One region of the Arthrobacter sp. NEB 688 genome, then DNA from elsewhere that is predicted to be linked to it. Evidence: predicted binding sites of a transcription regulator. Region 1 holds the regulator's gene; the other holds the start of a gene.
The links. Region 1 encodes HrcA, which represses chaperone genes, less so after heat shock. Its sites were predicted from a motif close to TTNGCACTCGNNNNNNNCGAGTGCNAA; they were not measured.

Region 1 (14,364 bases):
GCACGTGCCGCCGACGGGGACGACGGCGCCGGTGCAGGTGTCGAAGCCCTTCTCGAAGTGCGTGCGACCCGAGCCGGCCAGCTCGAGGGTGCCGAGGGTCAGCGGGGCGGTCCCGGTGTTGCCCACCGTGACCGTCCGCGCGGCGGAGGGGACGCGCAGGCGCTCCTGCCCGAACCCGAGGGAGGTCGGGTCCGCGACGGCGTGCGGGACCTGGTGCGGCGCCGTGCCCTCGCCCGCGAGGGGGACCGTCGTCGGGGAGCGCAGGCCGTCGTGGGTGATGGTCAACGCGGCCGTGCGGGCACCGATCGCGGTGGGGGAGAACTCGACCCGCACGAGGCAGGTGGCGTCACGCACGAGCGCGGTGCTGACGCACGTCGTGTCGACGACGCGGAAGTCGCCCGCGGCGGCTCCGGCGACGGTCACGGCGCCGGGGGTCGTCGTGCCGGCTGCGAGGTTGCGCACGGTCACCTCCCGCGTGCTCGAGGACCGGCCGACCTCCGTCGCGCCCACGGTGACCGACTGCGGCGACACCTCGAGAGCGCCGGCGACCTTGCCGGCGACGGTGAACAGGTCGGTGCGCAGCGGCGTCGTGAGCTTGGTGCCCACGATGCTCAGGTAGTTCGCCGGGGACGCCTCTCCCGGAGCGGTGTAGGTGGCACCGACGATGCGGTGCGCGGTCGTGGCGTCGCCGAGGTAGCCGGCCGGGGCCGCGGGGGCGACGGCGGGGTCCCACCGCAGGAAGCTGCGGGCGACGGGGCTCGAGAGCGCCAGGCGCCAGTCGCACGTCGCCGGCGCGACCGGGACGCAGCCGACGTCGGTCGTCCCCTGGTTGCGGGCGAGGGCGCCCGCGGCGTCGGTCCGGAAGGAGATCGCGCCGAACGGCGTCGTGGCGGTGTAGGTGCCGTTGGCGCACAGGCCGCTGCTCACCGAGAGGCGGACGCGACCGAAGACCATCTGCTCGCCGGGGACGGGGGCGCCGTTGGCGAAGGCTCCCTCGAGGGCCAGGCGGACCGAGGCCGTGCCGCGCTTGGTGCCCGAGCAGCCCGCGGTCGTCAGCCGCTGCGAGTCCGCGACGAGGTAGAAGAACTCCGAGGGGAAGTTGGTCGGGAAGACCTGCGGCCGGGCCGGGTCGTAGCCCGCGTCCGCGAGGACCACGCACCGGGTGTCGGTCGGGTCGAGACACGGCGCGAGGCGGGTCCCGCCGGAGTCCTCGAACCACGTCGGGAACCCGTGCCCGCTGTCGAGCACGGGCGACACGGCCGGCTGCCCGGCCGCCGCGAGCGCGTCCCGGGCCGGCAGGGCCACGAGGCCGAGCGCGACGGCGAGCAGCGTGACGAGCGCGGTCGTCAGCCCCCGGTGGGGCGTTGTGGCAGGTCGGGTGTGGTGGATGGTGGTCGCGGTCATGGCCGTGCTCCTCGGGTCCGCAGGTCGCCATGGACACGGTCATTGACCCAGCGCCACCTTGGGGAAAGCCTGTGGCGGACAGCCGCGGACGGCGTGCGGGGTCGCTCGGCGCCGCCGTGCCCGGGGGCGGGTCGGGGCGGCGCACGGCGGGGCGGCACGCGCCGGCGACGCGAGCCCGCTGGGTGGGTGGAGCGCGCGCTCAGCCGGCGCGGCGGTGGGCCGGCGCCGGGGTGAGGGCGCGGGCCAGGAGGTCGTCGGCGAGCTCCTCGTCGTGGAGGACGCGGGCGGCGGCGGCCGCCCGGACGAGGGCGTCGCGCAGCAGCCGGTCGTGGCGGGTCCGGGCCTCGAGCACCCACGGCGCGGCGTCGTCCTCGGAGGCGAGCAGGGTCGCGGTGCAGCAGCTGCGCAGGGCGCGCAGGACGAGCGCGAGGGTCGTCGTCGGGGGCGCCGTCACGGCCCGCGCGAAGAGGGCGTGGGCGACCTGGACGTCGACGCGGGCCCACCCGGGGCGCAGCATCCACCCGTCGTCCTGCTCGACGACGAGGCCGGGCGCACCGAGCGCGTGCGCGAGGGTCGCGGCGTCGCGCCGCAGGAGGGTGGGACGGCCGAGGTCGCGCTCGAGGCGGGCGAGGGGCACCGGCCCGGGTGCCGCCAGGGCCAGGCGCGCGAGGAGGCGCCGGCTGCGGTCGTCGCCGAGGGCGTCGCCCGTGAGCAGCGTCGTGTCGGTGACGACCACGGCGGTCGTGCCGAACAGCCGGACCAGGCGCATCGAGCGTCCTCGGGGGGTCAGGGCGCGACGGGGTGTCGCGGTCCCTCGAGTGTGCGCCGCCGGGACCCGCGGCGGGACCCGAGGGTGCGGGGGCGCCCGCCCCCTCAGATGAGGGGGCCGAGCGGCACGGTCGACTCCTCGACCCGGCCACCGTCGACCGGCGCGTCACGCCACTCCTGCGGCCGGTCGGCGAGGGCCACGAGCGCGGGCAGGTCCACCGGCCAGACGAGGTCGCCCGTCGCCGCGAGGGCGTCGAGGTCCCACCAGGTGATGGCGACGACGGTCATCCGCTCCTCCTCGGTGTGCCCCGAGGTGTCGACGTCGAACGCGGGGACGCGCACCACCCAGAAGGTCTCGGCCTGGTCGACGACCTTGTCGCTCCAGCCGTGGACGACGGTGCGGGCCATCACCGGGCCGGCCAGGTCGGTCTCGGCGACCCGCAGCCCGGTCTCCTCCCACAGCTCGCGCACGACGGCCTGCGCGTCGCTCTCGCCGGGGTCGACCCCGCCGCCGGGGGTGCTCCACCAGTGCGGCGCGGGGTCGAGGCCGAGGTCGGAGTCCTCGAGGAGCAGCACCCGGCCGTTCTCGTCGAGGAGCAGGACGCGCACGGCCCGACGCTCGAAGCGGGGGCGGTCCTCGGGGGCGGGCACGACGAAGCCGGGCTGTCCGGGGAGGGGGGAGGTCACCGGCGCCACGCTACCCACGCCCGCGGCGCTACCCGTGGGTAACATCGGCGCGTGACCGACACCCACGCCCTCTACCGTCGCCTCGCCGCCCGTCCGCTCGGGCGCGAGGCCTTCTCGGTGCTCTTCGCGCTCAAGGCGCCCTACTTCCGCACCGTCCGCCCGCGGGTGCGCGAGGTCGGCCCGCACCGCGCCGAGCTCGTCGTCGCCAAGCGATGGGGCGTGCAGAACCACCTCGGCGGCGTGCACGCGATCGCGGTCTGCAACGGGCTGGAGGCCGCGATGGGGCTGCTCGCCGAGGCGACGACGCCGGCGACCCACCGCTGGATCCCGCGCGGGATGGAGGTGCGCTACCTCGCGAGGTCGACGACGGACCTGCTCTGCGTGGCCGAGACCTCGCCGGGGGACTGGGCCGTCGGTGCCTCCGGCGACGTGCCGGTGCGGGTGCGGGCGCTGCGCACCGACGGGACGGTCGTCGTCGAGGGCGTCATCACCATCTACGTCAGCGAGCGCCCCTCGCGCTGAACGCTGTCCGCGCTACTCGACGGTGAGGCGGTCACGCAGGCGCTCGACGTCGGCGTCCGACCAGCCCTGGGCGCGCAGCCAGCCGGCGGCGCCGCCCCAGCCCTCCTCGACCGCGTCGAGGATGGCCTCCATCGACTCGGCGCGAGGCCGCTGGTCATCGAGGCTCTGCCGCTTGAGTGCCTCGCCGTACGCCGGCCGCGGCATCAGCCGACCGACGATCTGCTCGAGCCGCTCGGCGGTCAGCACGTAGTCGGCGACGACCTCCTCGCGGGGGACGCCGGCCACCGACAGGGCCATCGCGACGACCGTGCCGGTGCGGTCCTTGCCGGCGGCGCAGTGCACGACCGCGGCGCCCTCCGCGCGGGCGACGACGTCGAGGGCGGCGGCCACGGCCTCGGGTCGCCTCGCGAGGTACCCGAGGTAGTGCTTCGCCCAGAAGGCGGCGTCGCGCTCGGGCTCGTCCTCGCTCCACGGCAGGGCGCGCTCCGCGGTCTCGCGCAGGCTCTCGCCCGGCGGGCGCTCCTGGATGAGCGAGTGGTGGTGGTGGGTCAGCGAGCCGACGGCGCGCAGCGGCCCGGGTCCCTCGACGTGCACCTCGGCCCCGGTGCGCAGGTCGACGACGTCGGTGACCCCGAGCTCGCGGACGAGCCGGTCGACGTCGGCCTCGCTGAGGTCCTGGAGGTTGTCGGAGCGGATCAGCCGCCCCGGCACGGTCGTGCGCCCGTCACGGGTGGGCAGCCCGCCGAGGTCGCGCATGTTGACGAGCCCGTCGAGGTGGATCCAGCGGTCTGTCACCTCGTCATCCTAGGCAGCGCCGGTGGACGGCCGGGGGCGGGGGAGCGGCCGGCGCGTGGACCTTGCGAGACTGGGCGCGTGCCCCGACTGCCCGACGGCGACCCCGCGCCCGCCACCGGCGAGCTGCCCCCCGACGCCCTCGCCCGCCTCGGGGACGGGCAGTTCGGCCTCTACCTCCACGTGCCCTTCTGCGCGGTGCGCTGCGGCTACTGCGACTTCAACACCTACACGCTGACCGAGCTCGGACCCGGGGCCTCCACCGCGGACTTCGCGGGCACGGCGCTCGCCGAGCTCGACCTCGCGGCGCGCGTCCTCGGTGACGCCGCCCCGGTCGTCGACACGGTGTTCGTGGGGGGCGGCACTCCCACCCTCCTGCCGGCCGACGACCTCGTGCGCCTCCTCGACGGCGTGCGCGAGCGCTTCGGGCTCGCCCAGGGCGCCGAGGTCACGACCGAGGCCAACCCCGACTCGGTCACCCCGCAGGGCCTGGCCACGCTGGCGGCCGGCGGCTTCACCCGGGTGAGCATCGGGATGCAGAGCGCCGTGCCCGACGTCCTCGCGACGCTCGACCGCACCCACGACCCGGCCCGGGTCGGCGACGCCGTCGCGGCCGCGCGCGCCGCCGGCCTCGCGACGAGCCTGGACCTCATCTACGGCACGCCGGGGGAGACGCTGGAGGACTGGCGCACGAGCCTCGAGGCTGCCATCGCGCTCGGGCCGGACCACGTCTCGGCGTACGCGCTCGTCGTCGAGGAGGGCACCCGGATGGCCCGCCAGGTGGCGCGCGGCGAGCTGCCGGAGCCCGAGGGCGACGACGAGGCCGACAAGTACGAGCTCGCGGACTCCGTTCTCGCGCAGGCCGGCTACGGCTGGTACGAGGTGAGCAACTGGGCGCGGACCCCGGCCGACCGGTGCCGCCACAACGAGGGCTACTGGCGCGGGGACGCGTGGTGGGGCGTCGGCCCCGGGGCGCACGGCCACGTCGGTGGCGTGCGCTGGTGGAACGTCAAGCACCCGCGCGCGTACGCCGCGCGGCTGGCGGCAGGGGAGTCGCCGGCGGCGGCCCGCGAGGTCCTGACCGACGAGCAGCGCCACGACGAGGAGGTCCTCCTCGGGGTGCGGCTGCGCGAGGGGCTCGACCTGCGTCGGCTCGACGACGCGGGCCGCACCGCGGTGGCCGGGCTCGTCGCCGACGGGCTCCTCGAGGGAGTCGCCGCCGTCCGTGACCGCCGGGCCGTCCTCACGCTGCGCGGCCGCCTGCTCGCCGACACGGTCGTGCGCCGGCTGCTCGGTCCCTGATCGGGGGAGCGGCCGGCGCACGTCCGGGGTCAGCGTCGGGTCACTTGACGAAGCGCGGCGTGAAGGGCGGGTCCCACCACTCGCCGTTGTTCGCCTTGATCGCCCCCATGATGTGCACGATCACGGCGTAGAGGAAGGCCGCGATGAGCAGCGGGATGCCGATGATCGCGCCGATGAGGGTGAGGATGAGGAGCCACCCGACGACGGCCGCGATGGCCGCCGTGATCTGGACGTTGAGCGAGTTCGACGCGTGGGCGCGCACGAACGGGCCGCGGTCCTTGTAGACGAGGTAGATGACGAGGCTGCCGACGAAGCCGAGGAAGCCGGCCGACAGGACCATCGCCGCGAGGCCGATGACGTGGCTGAGCATCGACCACGTCTTCTCCTCCTGCGGGGAGAGCGGCGCCGAGCCTCCGTACTGCTGGCCGTGGGCGGGCTGTCCCTGGGCGTACTGCTGCTGGGCGTAGGCCGGCTGGGGCGGCGGCGGGGGCACCTCGCCGGCGGCCGGGGTCTGCCAGCCGGGGGTCGGCGCCGGCGCCGCGGGCGGGGCCGGGGGCCCGGCGGGCGGCGGCGGCACGATCTGCGTGGGCTCGTCGCCCGGGACGTCGTCGCGAGGGGTGTTCTCGCTCATCTCTTCCTCCTGGAGTGGGTCTGGTCCCATCGAACACCCGACGCCGCCCCGGCCCAAGCGGTTCCGGGGGCATGTCGGGGTCGGCGTCGGGGTGCGCTCAGGGCCGACCCCTACCGCCGGGGTCGCGCCCGGGGCCACACTGGCGCGATGGGGCTGCTCGAGCGGGTCCGCGCGGCGCTGCCGCCCGCGGAGGAGAAGCGGATGTTCGGGGGCGTCGCCTTCATGGTCGACGGCGCGCTCGCCTGCTCGGTCGGGCCGCGGGGGCTCCTCGTGCGGACCGGGCCGGAGCGCTTCGCCGAGCTGGTGGCCCGGGCCGGCGTCGAGTCGATGGTCATGAAGGGGCGGACCAGCCGCGGCTGGGTCGACGTCCACGCCTCGGTGCTCGAGGACGACGCGGAGCTGCGGGCCTGGCTCGACGTCGGCGTGGCCGCCGCGCGCGCCGCCCGCTGACCCCTACTCGGGCGCGGTCACGAAGTCGATGAGCTCCTCGACGCGCCCGAGCAGCTCGGGCTCGAGGTCGGTCCAGGACCCGACCGAGGCGAGGATGCGGCGCCAGGCGTGCGCCATGTCGGCCTGGGTCGCGTGCGGCCAGCCGAGGTGCGCGGCGATGCCGTGCTTCCACGAGGTGCCGCGGGGGATGACCGGCCAGGCGTCCATCCCGAGGCGGCCGGGCTTCACCGACTGCCAGACGTCGACGTAGGGGTGGCCGACGACCAGCACGTGCTGCGCCCAGGGCCGCAGCGCCCGTGCCTCGTCGACGACGCGCGACTCCTTGGTGCCGGGGACGAGGTGGTCGACGAGGACCCCCATCCGGCGGCCGGGGACGGGGGCGAAGTCGCGGATGGCGCCGGCGAGGTCGTCGACCCCGTCGAGCATCTCGACGACGACGCCCTCGACCCGCAGGTCGTGGCCCCAGACCTTCTCGACGAGCTCGGCGTCGTGCTTGCCCTCGACGAAGATGCGCGAGCCGCTCGCGACGCGGGCCCGCTGCCCGTGGACCGCGACCGAGCCGCTGGCCGTCCGGGTGCTCGCGGCCCGCGCGGCGGCGAGGCGCTGCGCCTCGGCCGCCCGGGGGGCGACGAGCGTCACCGGGGCGCCGTCGACGAGGAAGCCCGGCCCGAGCCGGAACCCCTTCGTCCGGCCGCGGCGGTCCTCGAGGTGCACGACGTGGATGCCGCCGGCCTTCTCGACCCGCACCACCGCACCGACCCAGCCGGTCTCGACGTCCTCGACGACCGTGCCCGGCTCGGCCGGCAGGTCGACCGAGCGTCCCCGCTTCGGGGCGCGCCAGTCGCCGGAGAGCACGTCGGATCCGTACCTGTCCACCACGGCGGCGAGGCTAGTCGCGCGGACGGGCGGGTCGCGGGACCGGCACGCGCGAGGCCCCCTCGGCTTTCGCGCCCGACGGTGCGACGACGTAGCATTGGCACTCGGACGACGAGAGTGCCAGTACCCGCCGCGTCGTCCGCCCGAACCGCCGAGCAGCCCCTGGAGGTGCACCGATGAGCGAGGACCGCCGACTGCGCGTGCTCCGGGCGATCGTCCAGGACTACGTCCACACCTCCGAGCCCGTCGGCTCCAAGGCACTCCTCGAGCGCCACCACCTCGGGGTCTCCGCGGCGACGGTGCGCAACGACATGGCCGCGCTCGAGGAGGACGGCCTCATCGCCGCGCCGCACACGAGCGCCGGCCGCGTCCCCACCGACGCCGGCTACCGGCTGTTCGTCGACCGCCTCTCGCAGATCAAGCCGATGTCGACCGCCGAGCAGCGCGCCATCGCGCACTTCCTCGAGGGCGCGGTCGACCTCGATGACGTCGTCGACCGCACCGTCCGGCTGCTCGCGTCGCTGACCCGCCAGGTCGCCGTCGTGCAGTACCCGTCGCTCTCGCGCTCCTCGGTGCGGCACGTCGAGCTCGTGCCGATCGGCGGCGAGCGGCTGCTCGTCGTCCTCATCACGACGACCGGCCGGGTCGAGCAGCGCGTCATCGAGGTCCCCGGCGACCTCACGACGGAGGACGGCGAGCGCGTGCTGTCGGCGCTGCGCACCGAGCTCAACGCCGCCACGACCGGGCGCACGCTCGCCGACGCCTCGACCGAGCTGGCGGGGGTCACCGAGCGCTTCGAGGCCGACGCGCGACCGGTCGTCCGGGCCGTCGTCGGCGCCCTCGAGGACTCCCTCGTCGAGGAGCGCGAGGAGAGGCTCGTCCTCGCCGGCACCGCCAACCTCGCCCGCGCGGGCGGCGACTTCACGGCGAGCATCGGCCCGGTGCTCGAGGCGCTCGAGGAGCACGTCGTCCTCCTGCGCCTGCTCGGCACCGTCGCGGAGCAGGGCGGCAGCCTCGCGGTCCGCATCGGGCACGAGAACCCCTACGCCGGGCTGCAGTCGACTTCGATGGTGAGCACCGGCTACGGCTCCGGCGCCGACCTCGTCGCCGGTCTCGGCGTCGTCGGCCCGACCCGCATGGACTACCCCTCGACGATGGCAGCCGTCCGCGCCGTCGCCACGTACGTCTCCCGCATCCTCGCCGACTGAGGCGAGCCACCCACCGACCCACGGAGGACCCCCCACCCGTGAACGACTACTACGCCGACCTCGGCGTCGCCCGCGACGCGAGCCCCGAGGACATCAAGCGCGCCTACCGCAAGGCCGCGCGCCGGCTGCACCCGGACGTCAACCCCGGCGCCGAGGCCGAGGAGCAGTTCAAGAAGGTCTCGCAGGCCTACGACGTGCTCTCCGACGCCGACAAGCGCCGCCAGTACGACATGGGCGCCGACCCGTACTCGGGCGGGGCGGCCGGCTTCGGCCAGGGCTTCTCGTTCAGCGACATCATGGACGCGTTCTTCGGCGGCCAGGGCGCCGGGCCGACCGCCGGCCCGCGCTCGCGCACCGCGCGTGGCCAGGACGCCCTCGTCCGCCTCGACATCGACCTCGGCGACGCCGTGTTCGGTGGCGAGAAGGAGCTGACCATCGACACCGCCGTCGGCTGCGGCACCTGCCACGGCGACGGCCGCCAGCCCGGCACCGGCACCCGCACCTGCGACGTCTGCGAGGGCCGCGGCGAGATCCGGCAGGTCCAGCGCAGCTTTCTCGGCCAGGTGATGACGACCCGTCCATGCATGACCTGCCAGGGCTTCGGCCAGATCATCACCGACCCCTGCTACGAGTGCAGCGGCGACGGCCGGGTCCGCACCCGCCGCACGCTGACCCTGCGCGTCCCGGCCGGGGTCGACACCGGCACCCGCATCCAGCTGGCCGGCGAGGGCGAGGTCGGCCCGGGCAACGGCCCGGCCGGCGACCTCTACGTCGAGGTCGCGGTGCGCAAGCACGCGGTCTTCCAGCGGCGGGGCGACGACCTCCACGCGAGCGTCGAGCTGCCGATGACCGCCGCCGCGCTCGGGGCCTCGCTCTCGATGGACACCTTCGACGGCCAGCAGGAGCTCGACATCCGGCGGGGCACGCAGTCCGGCGACACGCTGACGCTGCGCGGCCTCGGGGTCACCCACCTGCGCGGTGGCGGCCGCGGTGACGTCATCGTCCACACGAGCGTGCAGACGCCGACGAAGCTCGACGCCGAGCAGGAGGAGCTGCTGCGGCGGCTCGCGACCCTGCGCGGCGAGGAGCGCCCGCAGGGGAAGATGGCCAACCCCGCCGACGGCGGCCTCTTCGGCAAGCTGCGCGACGCCTTCAAGGCCCGCTGAGGCCGGCCCCGCCGATGACCCTGCCCGTCCACCTCGTGCCCGCCGGGACGCTCGACGCCGTCGCCCCCGGCGGGCTCGTGCGGCTCGACGGCCCCGAGGGTCGGCACGCGGTCGCGGTGCGGCGCACCCGGATCGGTGAGCACCTGGTGCTCGCCGACGGGTCCGGGCGTGCGGTGCGCGGCGAGGTCGTCGAGGTCGGGCGCGACGTGCTCGACCTGCGCGTCGACGAGGTGCTCGACGAGCCCGAGCCCTCGCCGCGGTTCGTCCTCGTGCAGGCCCTGGCCAAGGGCGAGCGCGACGACCAGGCGGTCGAGGCGGCCACGGAGTGCGGCGTCGACGAGGTCGTGCCCTGGCAGGCCGCCCGCAGCATCGTCCAGTGGCGGGGGGAACGCGGCGAGAAGGCCCGGCGCAAGTGGGACGCCGTGCTCGTCGCGGCCACGAAGCAGTCGCGGCGCACCCGTCGCCCGGTGCTCGGCCCGACGGTCACCATCGCGGGCCTCGTCCAGCGCGCCCGCGGCGCCGCGCTCGTCCTCGTCCTGCACGAGGACGCCGGGCTGCCGCTGGCCGGGGTGGCGCTGCCGGACGCCGGCGACGTGCTCGTCGTCGTCGGTCCCGAGGGCGGCATCGCGCCGGAGGAGGTCGCGGCCCTCGAGGCCGTCGGGGCGCGGACGGTGCGGCTGGGCTCGACCGTGCTGCGCGCCTCGAGCGCCGGCCCCGCCGCGCTCGCGGTCCTCAGCGCCGCCGCCCGCTGGCGCTGACCCGTCCGGAGCCGCCTCCGACCCGCTGACGGTCGGGCCCGGGATGCGGCCGGTGTGCATCTTTCGACGCTTTCGACGATTCGTGCACGGGCGGCGGGTCGGCGGTGTGCAACTTTCGACGCTTTCGACGATTGGTGCACGTGCAGCGGGTCGGCGGTGTGCATCGTTCGACACCTTCGACGATTCGTGCACGCTCCCGGCGTCGGGCCTCTTGACGTCGGTTACCATATGCGGCAACCATTGCCGTCATGACGACGGACACGCTGCACCTGACGGGCCTCTTGCGCGCCCTCGCGGACCCGGTCCGCGCGCGGGTCGTCGAGGAGCTGGCCCGCGGGCCGCAGCCCGCCGGCGAGCTGGCCCGGATCGTCGGGGTCAGCGCCCCGACGATGAGCAAGCACCTGCGCACCCTGCTGGCGGCCGGCCTCGTGGCCGACGCCCGGGGGGAGGGCGACGCCCGGCTGCGCGTCTTCCGGCTCGACGGGGGCCCGGTGGACGAGGTGCGCGCGTGGCTGGACCGGGTGCAGACCGGATGGGACGAGCAGCTCGAGGCGTACCGCCGCCACGTGGAGCTGCGCACGACGACGGGAGCGGACGGATGAGCGAGCAGGAGCAGGAGCAGGGCACGACGACCTCGCGGGTGGAGGTGCCGGCGGCGCCGGAGGTGGCGTTCGCCGTCTTCACCGACGAGCTCGACCTCTGGTGGGTGCGGGGGCCGATCAACCACGTCGACGGCGGGCGCCTGCGCACGATGCGGTGCGAGCCGGGGACCGGCGGGCGGCTCCTGGAGGTGTACGACGAGGCGGGCGAGGACGTGCTCGAGCTGGCCCGCATCACGGCGTGGGACCCGGGTCGCCGGCTGGCCTTCGACAGCTCGCTCGACGACGTCTCGACCGAGGTCGTCTTCGAGGCGACCGGCACCGGGACGCTCGTGAGCGTCACCGCCACGCTGCGGCCGGGTGGGCGGGACGCCGGCGGCACGGCCTGGGTCCGCACCGTGCCGAAGTGGTTCGGGCCGTGGGTGGAACGCCGCGGGTCGACCGCCCATGCCGTCCGCGACATCGCCCGCTTCGGGCTGACCGTGCGCTACGCCCGCCCGGCCGCCGCGGCCCGCTGGCTCGCGGACGTGCTGGGCCTCGGGACCCCCGACCCCCTGCCGCAGGAGCCGGACCCGTTGCCGCACACCGCCTACGGTCACCCGTGGCTCGAGCTGCGGTCCGCCGGGACCAGCATCGTCGTCGAGCCGCTGCCCGACGGTGCCACCCTCGACCCCGCGGCCGACCAGCCCTGGATCTACGTCGACGACGTCGTCGTCGAGCAGGCCCGGGTCGCGGCGCGCGGCGGCGACGCGGTGGGCCCGGTGGTCAGCCCGTGGGGCCTGCCGTTCTTCGAGGTCGTGGACCCCGAGGGGCGCAGCTGGCGGGTCGTGCAGGCGCGCCCGACCATGTGAGGCCGGCCGGCGGTGGCTCAGACGACGCAGAGCTCGTTGCCCTCCGGGTCCGCGAGGACGACGTGGTCCAGCGCCCCGTCATGGTGGTGCTCGTCGAGGACCGTGGCGCCGGCCGCGACCAGCCGCCGCACCGCCGACCCGATCGCCTGCTGCCGCTCGTCCGGTGGGCGGTGGCGCCCCCGCTCACCTGCAGGTCCAGGTGCAGGCGGTTCTTCGTCGCCTTGCCTTCGGGCACCCGGAGGAACGACAGCCGGGGGAGGGCGCCCTCCGGGTCGACGAGGAAGGCGCCGTCGTCCCACTCCTCCTCCGGCACGTCGAAGAAGCGGTTCCACTCCTCCCACGAGGCGAACCCCTCGGGTGGGGGCGCGTCCACGTAGCCGAGCGCCTCACGCCAGAACGCGGCCACCCGTGGTGGGTCCGCGCTGTCGACCGCCACCGTCCACCGCACCGTCATGCCGTTCCTCCCGCTCTGTGTGGACCCCCAGTGCAGCAGGCCGCACCGACACCCGCCCCGGCGTCTAGGGTCGCCCCATGAGCGAGACCTCCGAGTGCCTGTTCTGCCGCATCCTCGCGGGGGAGGTCCCGGCCGACGTCGTCGCCGAGACCGACCACTCGCTGGCCTTCCGCGACATCAGCCCGCAGGCGCCGACGCACGCCCTCGTCATCCCTCGTCGGCACGTCCCCGACGTCGGGACCCTCGCCGCCGAGGCCCCCGAGGAGCTCGCCGACGCCGTCTCCCTCGCGCGGCAGGTCGCCGAGGCCGACGGGCTCGAGGGCTTCCGGCTCGTCGCCAACACCGGGGCCGCGGCGCAGCAGACGGTCTTCCACTGCCACCTGCACGTCCTCGGCGGCCGCGAGCTGACCTGGCCCCCCGGCTGACCGGCGCGCATTCCCGCGTGATCCCCGTCGGTCCCGGCCCGTAGACTGGCCCGACGATGTCAGACGCGCAGACCGACGGCCCGGCCACCGACGCCGGCTCCAGCCCCAGCCAACCGCACGTGCCGCTGCACACGGTCACGATCCCCGCCGACGTCCAGATGGTGACGCTCCTCGGGCCCCGTGACGAGATGCTGCGGACGATGGAGCGCCAGTTCCCGCAGGTGCAGGTACACGTGCGCGGCAACGAGTTCCACCTCGCCGGCCCGAGCGCCGACGTCGCGCTCATCGAGCGCTTGCTCGACGAGCTCCTCGACGTCATCGACGGCGGCCAGCCGCTCAACCGCGACGCCGTCGAGCGCTCCATCCAGATGCTCCGCGCGCAGACCAAGGAGCGCCCCGCCGACGTCCTGACGATGAACATCGTCAGCAGCCGCGGGCGCACCATCCGGCCCAAGACGCTCAACCAGAAGCGCTACGTCGAGGCGATCGACGAGAACACGGTCGTCTTCGGCATCGGCCCCGCCGGCACCGGCAAGACCTACCTCGCGATGGCCAAGGCCGTCGCGGCGCTGCAGGCCAAGCAGGTCAACCGCATCATCCTCACCCGACCGGCCGTCGAGGCGGGGGAGCGGCTGGGCTTCCTGCCCGGCACCCTCAACGACAAGATCGACCCCTACCTGCGCCCGCTCTACGACGCGCTGCACGACATGGTCGACCCCGAGTCGATCCCCAAGCTCATGGCCTCGGGCACCGTCGAGGTCGCACCCCTGGCCTACATGCGCGGCCGCGCCCAGCCCCTCGACAGCCGGGTCCACACCCCGGACGGGTTCCGACGGTTCGGGGACCTGCAGGTCGGCGACCTCGTCACCGGCTCCGACGGCCGTCCCACCCCCGTCATCGGCGTCTACCCGCAGGGCCGCAAGGAGGTCTTCCGCGTCACCACGCAGGACGGCGCCTCCACCCTCGCGTGCGGCGAGCACCTCTGGACCGTCCGGACGCCGGACGACAGGCGACACGGCCGCTGGCGCACCGTGCAGACGTCCGAGATGGTCGGTCGGCTGCGCCGGGGCCACGCCCACCGCTTCGAGCTGCCCCTCGTCGACGCCGTCGAGGTCGTGCCCCAAGACGTCCCGATGGACCCGTACGCGCTCGGGCTGCTGCTGGGCGACGGCTGCCTGACGACGTCGACCACCCCGTCGTTCACCACGGCGGACCCCGAGCTCGTTGAGCGCCTGCAGGAGGCCCTCGGCGAGCCGCTGCTCGCCGTCGACGTCACCCGCAAGACCGGCTACGACCACGTCCTGCGCCACCGCGGCCACTCCCGAGGCGGCCTCCGGGTCGCGAACCCGGTCACCGAGGTCGTGCGAGACCTCGGTCTGGCGGGCACGACGTCCCACACGAAGTTCGTCCCGCAGGTCTACCTCGACAACGCGCCGTGGGTGCGGCTCGCGGTGCTCGAGGGGCTGCTCGA
Region 2 (14,364 bases), 660 kb from region 1:
GTGCGGGTCAGCTCGCGCATCCGGTCGACGACGGCGACGCGCTGCCGGTCGAGGAACGAGCGGGCGGCGTCGGGGCCGAGGGCCAGCATGGCGACGGTGGCGCGGGTCGCGAGCGGGTGCGAGAGCAGCGCGTCGGGCGGCTCGGTGGACCCGGCCCAGCGCTCGAGCTCCGCCCGGCCCGCCGCGGTCAGCGCGTAGACCCGGCGGTCCGGGCCGCCGTCGCGCTCGACCGCGGCGAGCTCGACCCATCCCCGGGCGGCCGCCCGGTCGAGGGCCGTGTACACCTGGCCTGCGGCGATGGGTCGCGCCGACGGGAAGGCGGCGTCGTACGCCCGCTTGAGGTCGTAGCCGTGCTGCTGCCCCCTCGACAGCAGCCCCAGCAGCACGTGTCCCGTCGTCATGCGTCCACTATTCACCGTGTGACTAGTCAGGGCAAGGGCGGTTGCGAGAATCTGCAGAGGCGCAGGTCAGGGGGTCGCGCAGAGCCAGTCGACGCCCGCGGCGACGTGCAGGGCCGTCGTGTCGACGAGCGGGACGTCGGCGTCGCCGTCGTGCAGCAGCAGGCCGATCTCGGTGCAGCCGAGGACGACGGCCTCGGCCCCCGCGTCGACGAGCCGCCCCACGACCTCGCGGTAGGCCGCGCGCGACCCCTCGCGGACGACGTCGCGGACGAGCTCGTCGTAGATGACCCGGTGCACGAGCGCGCGGTCCTCGGCGCCGGGCACGAGCACCTCGAGGCCATGGGCGCGCAGGCGGTCGGCGTAGAAGGCCTGCTCCATCGTGAAGCGCGTCGCGAGGAGGCCGACCCGGCGGTGCCCGCCGGCGAGCAGGGCGTCGGCCGTGGGGTCGGCGATGTGCAGCAGCGGCACCCCGGCGGCGTCCTCGATCTCGTCGGCCACCCGGTGCATCGTGTTCGTCGCGAGCAGCAGCGCCTGCGCCCCGCCGGCGGCCAGCCCTCGGGCGGCGTCGGCCAGCAGCCGCGCCGTGCCCGGCCAGTCGTCGGCGTGCTGGGCGGCCGCGACCGGCGCGAAGTCGACCGAGTGCAGCAGGAGGCGCGCCGAGTGCAGCCCGCCGAGCCGCGCCGCCACCCCCGCGTTGAGGCCGCGGTAGTAGGCCTCGGTCGAGGTCCAGCTCATCCCGCCGAGCACCCCGAGCAGCCGCATGCGCCGACCCTACGCCGGGGGCCCGACGACCCCCGGGACGCACGACGCCGCCCGGCCCCCTGACGGGGACCGGGCGGCGTGCGGTGTCGCGAGAGGTGTGGCTCAGTGGCCGTGGCCGTGGCCCTGGCCACCGGCGGCAGCCGGCTCCTCTTCCTTCTTCTCGACGACGAGGGTGTCGGTCGTCAGGACCATCGAGGCGATCGAGGCCGCGTTGCGCAGCGCCGAGCGGGTGACCTTGACCGGGTCGATGACGCCGGCCTTGACGAGGTCCTCGTACTCGCCGGTGGCGGCGTTGAGGCCCTGGCCCGCGGGGAGCTCGGAGACCTTCGCCACCGCGACGTAGCCCTGCAGGCCCGCGTTCTCGGCGATCCAGCGCAGCGGCTCGGCCGCGGCCTTGCGCACGATGTTCGCGCCCACGGCCTCGTCACCCTCGAGCCCGATGGTGTCGAGGACGGCGACGGCCTGGATGAGCGCGGAGCCACCGCCGGAGACGATGCCCTCCTCGATCGCGGCGCGCGTCGCGGAGATCGCGTCCTCGATGCGGTGCTTCTTCTCCTTGAGCTCGACCTCGGTGTGCGCGCCGACCTTGATGACGCAGACGCCGCCGGCGAGCTTGGCGAGGCGCTCCTGGAGCTTCTCGCGGTCCCAGTCGGAGTCGGTGCGCTCGATCTCCTGCTTGATCTGCGCGACGCGGCCGTCGACGTCGGAGGCGTCGCCGCCGCCGTCGATGATGACCGTCGAGTCCTTGGTCACGACGACGCGACGGGCCTGGCCGAGCGTCTCGAGACCGACCTGGTCGAGCTTGAGGCCGACCTCCTCGGCGACGACCTGGCCGCCGGTGAGGACCGCCATGTCCTGGAGCATCGCCTTGCGGCGGTCGCCGAAGCCGGGGGCCTTGACGGCGACGACGTTGAACGTGCCGCGCATCTTGTTGACGACGAGCGTCGAGAGGGCCTCGCCGTCGACGTCCTCGGCGATGATGACGAGCGGCTTGCCCGACTGGACGACCTTCTCGAGCACCGGCAGGACGTCGGCGATCGCCGAGATCTTGCCCTGGTTGATGAGCACGTAGGCGTCCTCGACGACGGCCTCCATGCGCTCCGGGTCGGAGACGAAGTACGGGGAGATGTAGCCCTTGTCGAACTGCATGCCCTCGGTGAACTCGAGCTCGGTGGAGGCGGTCGAGGACTCCTCGACGGTGATGACGCCGTCCTTGCCGACCTTGTCGAACGCGTCGGCGATCGTCGAGCCGATCTCGGCGTCCTGCGCGGAGAGCGAGGCGACCTGGGCGATCTCGTCCTTGGACTCGATCTCGCGGGCGTTCTCGAGCAGGCGCTCGGAGACGGCGTCGACGGCCTTGTCCATCCCGCGCTTGAGGCCCGAGGGGGCGGCGCCGGCCGCGACGTTGCGCAGGCCCTCCTTGACCATCGCCTGGGCGAGGACCGTGGCGGTCGTCGTCCCGTCACCGGCGACGTCGTTGGTCTTGGTCGCGACCTCCTTGGCGAGCTGCGCGCCGAGGTTCTCGTAGGCGTCCTCGAGCTCGACCTCGCGGGCGATCGTGACGCCGTCGTTCGTGATCGTGGGGGCGCCCCACTTCTTGTCGATGACGACGTTGCGGCCCTTCGGGCCGAGCGTCACCTTGACGGCGTTGGCGAGGGCGTCGACGCCCCGCTCGAGCGCCTTGCGGGCGGAGTCGTTGAACTCCAGTTCCTTGGCCATGGGTGTCCTTTGCTGGGGGTGACGGGCGGCGCGGTGCGCCCGGCCCGTCGCGTGGGTCAGGGGGATGCCGGACGCGTCCCGGCGGCACGAGGCCGCCGGGACGCGGTCACGGCGTCAGCGGGTTGCTCAGCCGACGACGGCGAGCACGTCGCGCGCCGAGAGGATGAGGTACTCCTCGCCGGCGTGCTTGATCTCGGTGCCGCCGTACTTGCTGTAGATGACCCGGTCGCCGACCTGGACGTCGAGCGGGACCCGGTTGCCCTTGTCGTCGATGCGACCGGGGCCGACCGCGAGGACCTCGCCCTCCTGGGGCTTCTCCTTCGCGGTGTCCGGGATCACGAGGCCGGACGCGGTGGTCTGCTCGGCCTCGAGGCTCTTGATGACGATGCGGTCCTCGAGCGGCTTGATGGAAACCGACACGGTGTGCTCCTCCCCTTGCTGGGATGAGTCGAAGTGGACGGGACGTGCGCGTCCGGGCCGTGCTCGCCGTCGCGGGGGTCGACCGCGGCCCGGGGGTGCGCTGGCACTCGCACGGGGCGAGTGCCAATGAGGCAAATCTAGGCCGCGCTTAGCACTCGGTCAACTCGAGTGCCAGCCGGGCGCGGCGGCCGGGCCCGCCGGGGTTCGCGCGGGGGCCGACAGCGGCGGGTGGCAGGATGTCCGGCCGTGGACGTCGGCATCGTGCGAGCGCTCGGGTCGCCCGACGGCAAGGAGCTCCTGCGCTCCCTCCCGGCCTACGACCCGGCCGCGGTCTTCGGGCTCCAGGACCGCCTGCGCCGGGAGGGCCACGCCCCCGACTTCGTCGCCGCGGTGCTCACCCAGCAGCGCCTGCGCGCCCGGGCCGTCGCGAAGTTCGGCGAGTTCGCCGACGACCTGCTCTACACCCCCGACGGCCTCGAGCAGGCCTCGCGCCTGGAGGTCGCCGCGACCCACGCGGGGCGCTTCTACGAGGCCTCGCTCGCGACCGTGCACGACCTCGGCTGCGGCATCGGCAGCGACGCCGTCGCGATGTCGGCGCTCGGCGTGACCGTGCAGGCCGTCGACATCGACCCGGTCACCGCGGCCGTCGCCGACACCAACCTGCGGCCGTGGCCGGACTCGCGCGCCCACGAGGGCTACGCCGAGGAGTTCGAGCCGCCGCGCGACCCGCTGCGCTCGCGGGTCGGCGTCTGGCTGGACCCGGCGCGTCGCATCCCGGGGCAGACCGGCCGGCACGGGCGCATCAAGCGGGTCTTCCGGCTCGACGAGATCCGCCCTTCGTGGCAGTTCGTCCTCCAGGTGGCGACGGCGGTGCCCGCCACCGGCGCGAAGCTCTCGCCGTCGATGCCGCACGACGCGATCCCGCTCGGCACCGAGGCGCAGTGGACGTCGTACGCCGGCGAGGTGCTCGAGTGCGCCGTCTGGTGGGGGCCGCTGGCGCACCGGCCGGGCCGCAGCGCGCGCATCCTCGCGCCGGGCCGCTCCCCCGTCGTCGTCGACGAGACGATGGCCGAGCCGGAGCCGCCGACCGCCGAGGGCACGGGCTCGATCGGCGCCTGGCTCTACGAGCCCGACCGCGCCGTCACGCAGGCCGGGCTGCTCGGCGCCGTCACCGGGGCGACGCTCGGGGTCGAGGTCGACACCGGGCTCGGGTACGTCCTCTCGGACGCCGAGGTCGACCTGCCGTACGCGCGGCGGTACGCGGTGCTCGAGTCGATGCCCTTCACCGTCAAGACGCTGCGGGCCTGGATCAAGCAGCACGGCGTGACCGGGCTGACGATCAAGAAGCGCGGGGTCAGGCTGGACGACGACGAGCTGCGGCGGCAGCTGCGCATCGGGCGCGGCGCCGGCGACGGGGCGCAGGCGACCGTCGTCCTCACGCGGGTCGCGGGACGGCAGACGGCGATCGTCGTCGAGCCAGCCGCCCCGCCCGCAGCGCCCGCCGGCTGAGGCGGGTCAGGGGCCGACGAGGTCGCGCGCGCCGAGGACCTCCGGCGGGATGCCGAACGCCTCGACGAGCTCGAGCGCGACCGGACGCAGGCGACGCAGCAGCCCCGTCACCTCGCGCGTGATGGCCTTCGAGCGCGGCGCCGAAAGCCGGCCGTGCTCGAGGAACCAGCCGCGGTCGGCCTCGATGGTCACGAGCGCGTGGAGGTCGCACAGCGCCCCGAGCACCTCGCGCGTCGGCCCGGGCGGCTGGGCCCGCACCTGCGCGACGAAGGCCTCGACGACGAGCCGCTCGACGTGCGACCGGGCCGCGGCGATGACGTGGTCCTGGACGTCGTTGAAGACCTCGCCCGGAGGTCGGCCCGCGTCGACCCCGGCCTTGAGCCGCCGCGCGACCCCGGAGACCTGGTGCTCCTCGCGGAAGCGCAGCATCGCCAGGTGGTAGTCGGGGTCGAGCAGCCCGGCATCGGTGTCGGCACCCTCGCGGCTCCCGGGCAGCACGTCCCGGATGCGCTCGAGCAGCTGGTGCGCCGCGGTGCGCTCGACGACGGTGTCGACCGCCAGCCCGGCGACGAAGCGGACCATCCCGCGCTGGTCGAGGTCCTCGAAGGAGGAGGAGTAGTCGGTGAGCAGGCCCTTGGCGACGAGCTGGAGCAGGACGTGGTTGTCGCCCTCGAACGTCGTGAAGACGTCGGTGTCGGCCTTGAGCGCCGCGAACCGGTTGGCCGACAGGTAGCCGGCGCCACCGCAGGCCTCGCGGCACTCCTGGATGGCGTCCGTCGCGTGCCAGGTGGCGAGCGCCTTCTGGCCGGCGGCGCGCGACTCGAGGGCGCGGACGTCGCGCTCGGGCGCCTCGGGGGTGTCCGGCGAGAAGACCTCGTGCAGCTGCCGCGCGACCTCCTGCTGCGCGGCGCTCAGCGCGTAGGCGCGGGCGACGAGCGGCAGCAGCCGGCGCTGGTGCATCCCGTAGTCGAGGAGCAGCGTCTCCTCCTCGGTGCCGGGGGCCTCGAACTGGCGGCGGCGCAGCCCGTAGCGGACGGCGATCTCGAGGGCCACCTTGGATGCCGCGAGCGCTCCCCCGCCGACGCTGACCCGGCCCTGGACGAGCGTGCCGAGCATCGTGAAGAAGCGCCGGTTCGGGTTCTCGATGCTCGAGCGGTAGGTGCCGTCGTCGTCGATCTGCGCGAACCGGTCGAGGAGGTTGGCGCGCGGGACGCGCACGTCGTCGAACCAGAGGCGCCCGTTGTCGACGCCCTCGAGCCCGAGCTTGGTGCCGCAGTCCTCGACCCGCACGCCGGGCAGGACCGCGCCGTCGCGGCGGATCGGGACGAGCACCGCGTGGACGCCGTGGGCCTCGCCGCCCACCTCGAGCTGCGCGAAGACGACCGCGAGCTCGCCGTCCTCCGCGGCGTTGCCGATGTAGTCCTTGCGCGAGGCGTCGTCGGGGGTGCGGACGACGATCTCGTCGGCGGCGGGGTCGTAGGTGGCGGTGGTGCCGAGCGCCTGGACGTTGCTGCCGTGGCCGGTCTCGGTCATCGCGAAGCAGCCGAGCAGGCGGCCCGAGAGGATGTCGGGCAGGTAGCGCTCGTGGTGGGCGCGCGTACCGAGCTGGAGCACCGCGCCGCCGAAGAGGCCGAACTGCACCCCGGACTTCACGACGACGGACAGGTCACCGTAGGCGAGGGTCTCGAAGGCGGCGATGGACGCGCCGATGTCGCCGCCGCCGCCCACCGAGCGGGGGAAGCCGTGGGCGGCCTGGCCGCGCTCGCCGATCTCGACGACGAGGTCGCGCACCCGGCGGCGCAGCTCGGCGCGGGGCAGGTCGCGCTGCTCGTCGAGCAGGTCGGTGTGCTCGGCCAGCGCGGCGCGCACCTCGTCGCGGACGGCCGCGTGCGGCCCGTCGAGGACGGCGCGCAGGGCGGCGGGGTCGGCGTCCAGGGCGGGCGGGACGCGACGGGTCGGGTCGGCGGTGCGGACGGCGTCGGTGGCGGCCATGGCGTCACCATGACACGGCGTCAGCAGCGTTCGGAGGCTCCGTGACGCGCGAGGTTACTCACAGGTAGGGGTCGGGCTGGGCGCCCTCGCGGGCGACGGCGGCGGACCCTGCGGCGAGGGCCGCGTCGAGCGCCTCCTCGCGCGTGGCACCGCGCGCCAGGGCCGCGGCGAGGGCCCCGACGAACGCGTCGCCGGCGCCGGTCGTGTCGACGGCGCCGCCCTCGACCGGGTGGGCCGGCATCGTCACGCCGTCCCACGAGGCGCCGTTGGCCCCGAACGTGACGAGCAGCGAGGCCGGCTCGGCGCCGGCCTCGGCGAGCGCCTGCATCTCGAGCTCGTTGGCGACGACGGGGTCGCCGAGGGCGATGACGTCGGCGGGGAGCGAGGACCACGGGGCGACGTTGAGCACGACCCGGGCGCCGCGGCCGGCGGCGACACGGGCGGCCTCGCAGACGACCGGCACCGGCACCTCGAGCTGGAGGACGAGGACGTCGCCCTCGCCGAGCGTGCGGATGGCGCCGACCTCGGCGGCGCCGACCTCGTCGTTGGCCCCGGGGACGACGACGATGGAGTTCTCGCCGTCGTCGGAGACCTGGATCAGCGCGTGGCCGGAGGTCGCGCCCTCGACGACGCGCACGCCCTCGACGTCGACACCGAGGCGGGCGAGCCGCTCGCGGTAGGCGCGGCCGCCGTCGTCGTCGCCGACGCAGCCGACCATCGCGACGTCGGCGCCGGCTGCCGCAGCGGCGACGGCCTGGTTGGCGCCCTTGCCGCCGGCGAGCCGGCTCAGGCCCTCACCGAGGACGGTCTCGCCGGGGCGGGGGTGGGACTCGACCCGGGTCACGAGGTCGACGTTGAGCGAGCCGAGGACGAGCACGCGGCCGGTCATCGGGCCTCCCCTCCCACGGTGTCGAGCCAGAGCTGGGCGACCCGCGGGCCGTCGATGGCCAGCGCGACGTCGACCATCGCGGGCGAGACGCCGTGGGGGTCGTGCGCCATGTCGCCGCTCCAGTCGCGGGTGTCGACGATGGTCCGCCCGCGCGTCCACGTGCCCGACAGCTCGACGCGGACGGGCCGCCGCTCGGTGCGCACGGCGTCGGGGGCGAGGAGCATCGCCACCGCACCGGCGTCGCCGATCGTCGCGCCGTCGTTGGCGAAGCGCCGGTGGTGGAAGGAGACGAGGTCGGCGGCGAGCCGCGCCACCGGAGTGCCGACGGTGCGCAGCCGCTCGACGTCCGCGTCGGTGACCTTGGGGTCGTAGAAGACGTCGAGGCCGTACATCGCGATGGGCACCTCGTGGGCGGCGCAGGCGTCGAGGACGACGGCGGCGGCCTCGGGGTCGTGGAAGACGTTGAACTCGGCGGCGGCCGTCGCGTTGCTGACGTTCGCGCCGCCGCCCATGAAGACGATGCGGCCGATCCGCGCGAAGGCCTCGGGATGCACGCGCGCCAGGAGGGCGATGTTCGTCATCGGGGCGAGCGGGACGAGGGTGACCGGCTCGCCGGCGTCGGCCGTTGCGGCGATGGTGTCGCGCAGGAGGTCGATGGCGATGCGGGCGTCCGGCTGCAGGGTCGGCGCCGGCATCCCGAGGTCGGCCATCCCGTCGGAGCCGTGGACGTGGCGGGCGTCGACCGGCTGCTCGAGCAGCGGCCGGGACGCGCCCACGCCGACCGGGACGTCGGTCCTGTTGGCGGTCTCGAGGACGAGCAGGGTGTTGCGCACGACGTCGGCCAGCGGCGCGTTGCCGCCGACGCACGTCACCGCCCGCACATCGAGCCCCGGATGGAGAGCCGCGAGGAGGAGGGCGCAGGCGTCATCGACGCCCGTGTCGACATCGAGCACCACCGGAATCCGCTGCACGGGACAGATCATCCACGATCAGCCGCCCCAACCGTCAGGGCCCGCCCAGCTCATAGCGAGAACGGCCACGCGACGCTGGTCTTGCCTCTCCCCTGACGCACGCAGCCCGCGTCACACCGCCCAGAAGGGGCTCCTCCCCACGCAATATGCAAATGGTCGAGCGACCGACACGTGCGTGCTGGCCGCAAGGGGAAGCTGAGCTCGATTCGAACGTTGGGAGGGGAGGGCATCGACGCTTCTCAGCGTCTGAAGTGCGGGCTCTGGCGGGAGTCCAGGTCAAGGCGCACTGACGGCCCGAGGTCGCACACGAGGTCGCACACGAAATCAATAGACTTGAGCGTGAGCTAGGCCGTGCACGTACGTCATCCGTGGACCGAGTTGCCTAGGTGGAGAGGAAGTTCCTATGGCAACGTACGGAGGCAGTTCGCGCGGCCCTGGCGCCATAAGGGCCGGTCGAACCGGTAAGTGTCGTACCTCACTGCCAGACTTGCCTCAACGTTTCGAGCGGGAGGCATCTTGAGTACCAACAGCGAGCAGTTGCGCGTGCTCGTCGAGCGCGTCGACAGCATCTTGGCTACTCGCCGAGGGCTTCTCCCCGCCGTTCAACGCGAGGTCGACCACGCCGCACGCCGCAAGGGCGATGTCGAGCACCTCCTCTCACTGCTCGCTGAGCTCAAGCAGATGGAGGCGGACCAGGACGCCCTCCAGCGCATCGAAGGCGCGATCGACGACCTGAACCGACTGCTCGCCTCGTTCGGTACTCGCGAAGAGGCCCTGGAAGCGCTCCGGGTGCGGTTCAGCAGGGACACCGTCAACATAGGCGTGTCCGGTGAGGCTCGCGTAGGCAAGTCCACGACCCTCCAGAAGTTCTCTGGCCTGACGGACACGCAGATCCCCACCGGCAAGGGCCTCCCCGTGACAGCCGTGCGGTCGGAGATCTTCAACAGTGCCGACGAACGCGCCGAGGTGACGTTCCGCGACCAGAAGACATTCGTCACTGAGTACGTTCAGCCTCTGCTTGAGATCGTCAACAGGCACCTCGACACGCCGCTGGCGGTCGACACCCTGGCTGGCCTGCGGACGGCCAAATTCCCCGAGACGCTCGGGACAAACGTCGACTCGGTCAGCACCGACAGTTTGAGCAGACTGCTCGACGCGCAGAGGAGCCTCAGCACCTATGAGTCCCTCCTCACCGGCAGCATGAAGCAGGTCGCCCTTGGTGACCTCCGCAGCTACGTTGCATACCCGACCAAGGAGGACCTCGACGCGCAGAAGTCGACCGGCACTCCACCGAACCGCTCCTACATCGCGGTCAAGTCGGTGAAGATCTTCTGCCCATTCCCCCGGATCGAAGGCCTAAAGATTGGTCTCGTCGACCTCCCCGGGCTTGGCGAGATCGGCGAGTCGGTTGCCGACATGCACCTGCATGGTCTTGAGGACGGCGTCGACCAGATCTTCCCCATCATGCGTCCCACAGACGCAGAGGGCTATGCAAAGCAAGGCATCGCGAGCAACATCGACCATCTCCGACGCATCCAGCCTGGCATCAAGCGACGCGGCGACCTGATCACCGCTGGCATCAATGTCACCGAGGGTCTGAGCGAGACTGTCGAGACCCTCAAGGACGACTTCGAGCGCAAGATCAACAGCGCAAGCTCGGACCGCATCGAGGTGCTCGAATACACGGCCATCGACGACTTGTCTGTGGCAGACCTATTTGACTCCCTCTTGCAGCGCGTGAGCGATCGACTGCCGACGATGGACCAAGAGGTCTTCGCTTACGCGCTGGCCAGCGAAGCCAGCGAGGCCGACGTGACCGGAACGCTGGCGGAACTGAACCGCACACTGACACACCTCCTCCGCCTGATCCCGATTCCCGCGGCCGTAGTTCTAAAGCAGATCAACCGCATCGCTAGCGGCCTGATCCACGAATACAACATCTTCCAGAAGAAACTGGACGACCAAGCCGACGAGCACAGCGACTGGTACGTGGCCTTCGACGCGGACGTCGCCAGGATCCACGATCAGTCAGACGCTTGGATCCAAGACGGATTCTTCATGGGGCAAGACGAGTGGGAGTCAGCAGCACGCGGCCAGAAGGACTACTACAACTGGTACCGCAACGAGGCCCAGCGGCTTCGGCGGGAGATCATCGCCCAGTACAGCGGGCTGGACGTGTTCTACGACGATCAAGTCACGCAGTTCAAGAACGACATCATCCGCATCTTCTTCGACAACACCGGTGACCTAGATAGGAAACTCCAAGTCGCCCCCGATGATGATCCGGATGTCGTGATTGACCGCCTTTCCGTTGAGTTTGCCGGCACCGTTCAGGACGACGACTTGGACTCAGCACTTGCGCTTCTGAAGGACGTCAAGTTCAGCTTCCGCAACAACGTCTTCCTGCAGATTTCTAATCACCTCAAGGAACTCTCCAACCCGCGGGAAACCTTCTTGGTCAATCCCGGTGCGAAGAATCCGGAGCGGGAGAACATTCGCGAAGTGCTTGGCGTGGTCGGCAACTATGAGCACCAACTCGGCCGGCTCCGCGACTACCTGACTCGTATCGCCACCGAAGCGAACGACGCCATCCGAGGCTCGCTCCTGCAGCACGACGACAGGTTCCACGAATACCTTTCGGTCAGCATTGCCTTCTTCAACGACTTCCTGTATCGAAAGGACGAGGAGAACTTCAAGCACGTCGTCATCAGGAGCCTGATCAAGGAGTACCGCGACTACATTCTCGGTGAGGACTCGGGCGTTGCCATCGACAGCAAGAAGAAGGACTTAATCGACCGGATCAAGAGTGCGATGCATGACGTCAGCGGGAACTCGGTGGAGCAACCGGAGATCGTCGTCACGCGGAACAAGCAGAAGCCTCGCCCGGGCGCCGCGGAGTCCGAGCATGAGCCCGAGCCACCCCCAGTCGTGACGCCACCCCTCATCGACATTCCGCCCGAGTCCCCATTTGACGCAGGCGGCGCCGGGGCTCTGGATGAGCCGTGGGCAACTCCGCTGCCCGGAAACACGAACTGAGTCTTCAGGGATGGCGGACGGCAGCGAAAGCACACTCGATGTACAAATGCTCGATCCGAGGGAGTACCTCACGGGAAATCGCAGGATCGTCGTTGACACGTCGGCGCTCCTGGAGAGCCGGGAGGGCTACGCGGGCGGCGTTCCACAGTTGGTGATGAACTGCGCAGAGAAGCTCGAGAAGAATCCGCTGGTGATCCCGAAGGCAGTCCTCAACGAACTGACCAACCAAACCTCCCCTTGGCGTGTGCGGAAAGACCCTGAGTTGGCCAAGCGCGCGAAGCAAGCGAAAGACCTGGTTGAGGATCTCGTCAGCGATGGGTTCGCGACGACCGACTTCGGAGGCTTCAAAGACTTCGACGCTGACCCCGAGTTCACCACGATCGCCAGGGTCGCATCCGAGATGGGCTGGGAAGTCCTGTTCTTGACAGCTGACATCACCGTGAAGCTCGAAGTGCGACTTCTCGGCAAGAGAGAAGACAGTTCTCACGCTGCTGGTGCGGCAACCTCGGACGGACTGGTCGAAGTTGAGAACCCTGCATTCATGCTTGCCAAGGGCATGAGCAAGAAGAGGTTGCTTGCCGACAAGCCTGGCAAGGCCGATGAATACGACCGACTGTCTGGGGTGCTCAAAGAATGGCCGAGTGCCTTCGGCGTACACCCGAAGCCAAAGCGGACGGCCCAAGTCAGGAGGGCTTCCAGTCGCAGACGTGAAGCACCAGCAACGCCCTTCGCTCCATCCACTGCACTCAGGCCGCCGGATGAGGCCTTGGCGGTGCGGAGTTTCCCGGGCGAAGGTGATGAGGCAAGCTTCGAACGTCCCGGAGTGAGTGGTCACTTGGTGCTCGGCGAGCGCATCTCTCGCGGCAAGGAAGGAAGCGTTTACGAGATCGAGGAAGAGCCCCACCTCGTCGCAAAGATCTTCAAGAAGGGCAAGGTCACCACACACCGCAAGCAGAAGGTTGAACTCATGGTTCAACACAAGGTGTGGCTCGCTGGCATCTGCTTTCCTGAGTCCACAGTGAGTTTCGAGGGTGAGTTCGTCGGCTTCACGATGCGCCGCGCACAAGACGCACATGTGCTCAACGACACCATCTTCATCCCCCAAGAGCTCGACCGCCTGTACCCGGGCTGGACCCGCCGCGACCTCATAGACGTCTGCCTGTCCTTCCTCAAGAGGGTGAAGTCGCTGCACGACCTCAACATCCTCATTGGTGACATCAACCCGAACAACGTCATGCTGGGCAACCAGAAGGACGCCTGGATCATTGACATCGACTCAGTCCAGATTGAGGGCTACCCGTGCCCCGTGGGGTGGGACGAGTTCACGGCGCCGGAAATCCTCGGCGGCGTCCAAGGGCTACGGTCCATCGAGCACGAATACTTCGCGGTCGCGGTCATGCTGTTCATGATCATGATGACCGGCACGTTCCCCTACGAGAACAGCGGCTCGGACGACACGATCCAGAACATCAAGTCTGGCCTCTTCCCGTATGGGTTTGAAGGCAAGTCCGAGAGAGATCTACAGCCACCCCTACGGTGGCTTTACGTGTGGAGCCACCTTTCGTACCAACTCAAAGGGCTTTTCTGGAACTCCTTCCACCGCGATGGATCGCGGTATCAACCCGCCCAGCGTGTCACCGTTGAGGAATGGATCAGTGCGTTCGAAGACTTCAAGAAGAACCTCAACAATCGCTACGTCGATCCGCAGTCACTGGAGATCTTCCCCATCCGCCGCAAGGCGGAGGGCGGTGCGAAGCTGCTCGGCTGCCCTCAGTGCGGCCGGCAGAAGTCGATTGCTCAGTACAGCGTCGGCGACGGTCCCGACAAGGAGTTCCGCACCCCTTCGGCCTGCAATGAGTGTCTCCCGCACTGCCAGAGCTGCGGCGAGGCACGAGAGCCAGAATCGCTAGAAGCCGGGCTCTGCTGGTCATGTCGTAGTGCGCGGCGGGAGTCACTAGACCCCACCCGACTGTGCGAGCGCTGCGGAAAGCCGTTCATCACCCACGGCAATGTCGAGTGGCACGAGCGGAACCACATAAGCATCCCCACAACCCACAAGACGGGCCCTAGAGGAACCTACCCCGCGGAATGCGTTCCGAAGTCAGCGGCCAAAGCCTCCACGACCACTAGGCCAACGACCACGCCGAAGTCCACCGGCACCACCAGGCGGGCCCCAACCACGCCGTCGGAGACCCTTGGCCAGAGGATCGCGCGATGGTTCAAGAATCTGTAACGAGCGCAGGAAGGCCTGCGAGAAAGGGGAACGCCCATGGCGCGCACCAAGATCCTCGATGAGGACATGGCGAACAATCGCTCGAAGCTGATCCCCATCGCCATCTGCGTGGACCGCAGTGGGTCCATGGGCGAGGGCACCAAGAAGCCCGACCTTGAGACAGCTCTCAAGAAGTTCTACCGCGACATTGAGGCCGACCCGCGTACTCGATACGGGGCTGACTTGTGCCTGATCGCGTTCAGTGGCACGGCCGATGTGGTCCAGCCCTTCTCCAGCATTGATCGAGTCGATCGAGACTTTCGACTTGAGTTGACGGGAGACGGGACGAACATCAGCGGCGCGGTACGCGATGCCCTTGAGTTGCTGGCAAAGAGGCGCGAGTACTACAAGCAGGCAGCGGGGGGCCGCCGTGCTGCTCGCCCGACGCTTGTC

Region 2: a site for HrcA is predicted at 3,451-3,477, ahead of groES (co-chaperone GroES). Genes of this name have one in related genera too.

Annotation. Positions count from the first base shown of each region.
Region 1 is NZ_CP053707.1:3,287,041-3,301,404, reverse strand. It holds gene HL663_RS15545 (choice-of-anchor D domain-containing protein) at 1-1,404, opposite strand, end outside; gene HL663_RS15540 (hypothetical protein) at 1,604-2,173, opposite strand; gene HL663_RS15535 (NUDIX hydrolase) at 2,278-2,859, opposite strand; gene HL663_RS15530 (hotdog fold domain-containing protein) at 2,911-3,381, shown strand; gene HL663_RS15525 (tyrosine-protein phosphatase) at 3,394-4,176, opposite strand; gene hemW (radical SAM family heme chaperone HemW) at 4,255-5,475, shown strand; gene HL663_RS19415 (DUF4870 domain-containing protein) at 5,516-6,106, opposite strand; gene HL663_RS15510 (TfoX/Sxy family protein) at 6,254-6,556, shown strand; gene HL663_RS15505 (DUF3097 domain-containing protein) at 6,560-7,435, opposite strand; gene hrcA (heat-inducible transcriptional repressor HrcA) at 7,609-8,640, shown strand; gene dnaJ (molecular chaperone DnaJ) at 8,679-9,806, shown strand; gene HL663_RS15490 (16S rRNA (uracil(1498)-N(3))-methyltransferase) at 9,821-10,564, shown strand; gene HL663_RS15485 (ArsR/SmtB family transcription factor) at 10,813-11,166, shown strand; gene HL663_RS15480 (bleomycin resistance protein) at 11,163-12,014, shown strand; gene HL663_RS19410 (VOC family protein) at 12,032-12,145, opposite strand; partial or broken gene HL663_RS19405 (VOC family protein) at 12,256-12,468, opposite strand; gene HL663_RS15470 (histidine triad nucleotide-binding protein) at 12,546-12,893, shown strand; partial or broken gene HL663_RS19225 (PhoH family protein) at 12,950-13,681, shown strand; partial or broken gene HL663_RS19475 (hypothetical protein) at 13,670-14,364, shown strand, end outside.
Region 2 is NZ_CP053707.1:3,946,932-3,961,295, forward strand. It holds gene HL663_RS18495 (PadR family transcriptional regulator) at 1-401, opposite strand, end outside; gene HL663_RS18500 (aspartate/glutamate racemase family protein) at 468-1,163, opposite strand; gene groL (chaperonin GroEL) at 1,266-2,882, opposite strand; gene groES (co-chaperone GroES) at 3,009-3,302, opposite strand; gene HL663_RS18515 (class I SAM-dependent methyltransferase) at 3,549-4,811, shown strand; gene HL663_RS18520 (acyl-CoA dehydrogenase family protein) at 4,818-6,803, opposite strand; gene HL663_RS18525 (PfkB family carbohydrate kinase) at 6,862-7,692, opposite strand; gene HL663_RS18530 (nucleoside hydrolase) at 7,689-8,645, opposite strand; gene HL663_RS18535 (hypothetical protein) at 9,207-11,699, shown strand; gene HL663_RS18540 (protein kinase domain-containing protein) at 11,710-13,932, shown strand; gene HL663_RS18545 (vWA domain-containing protein) at 13,969-14,364, shown strand, end outside.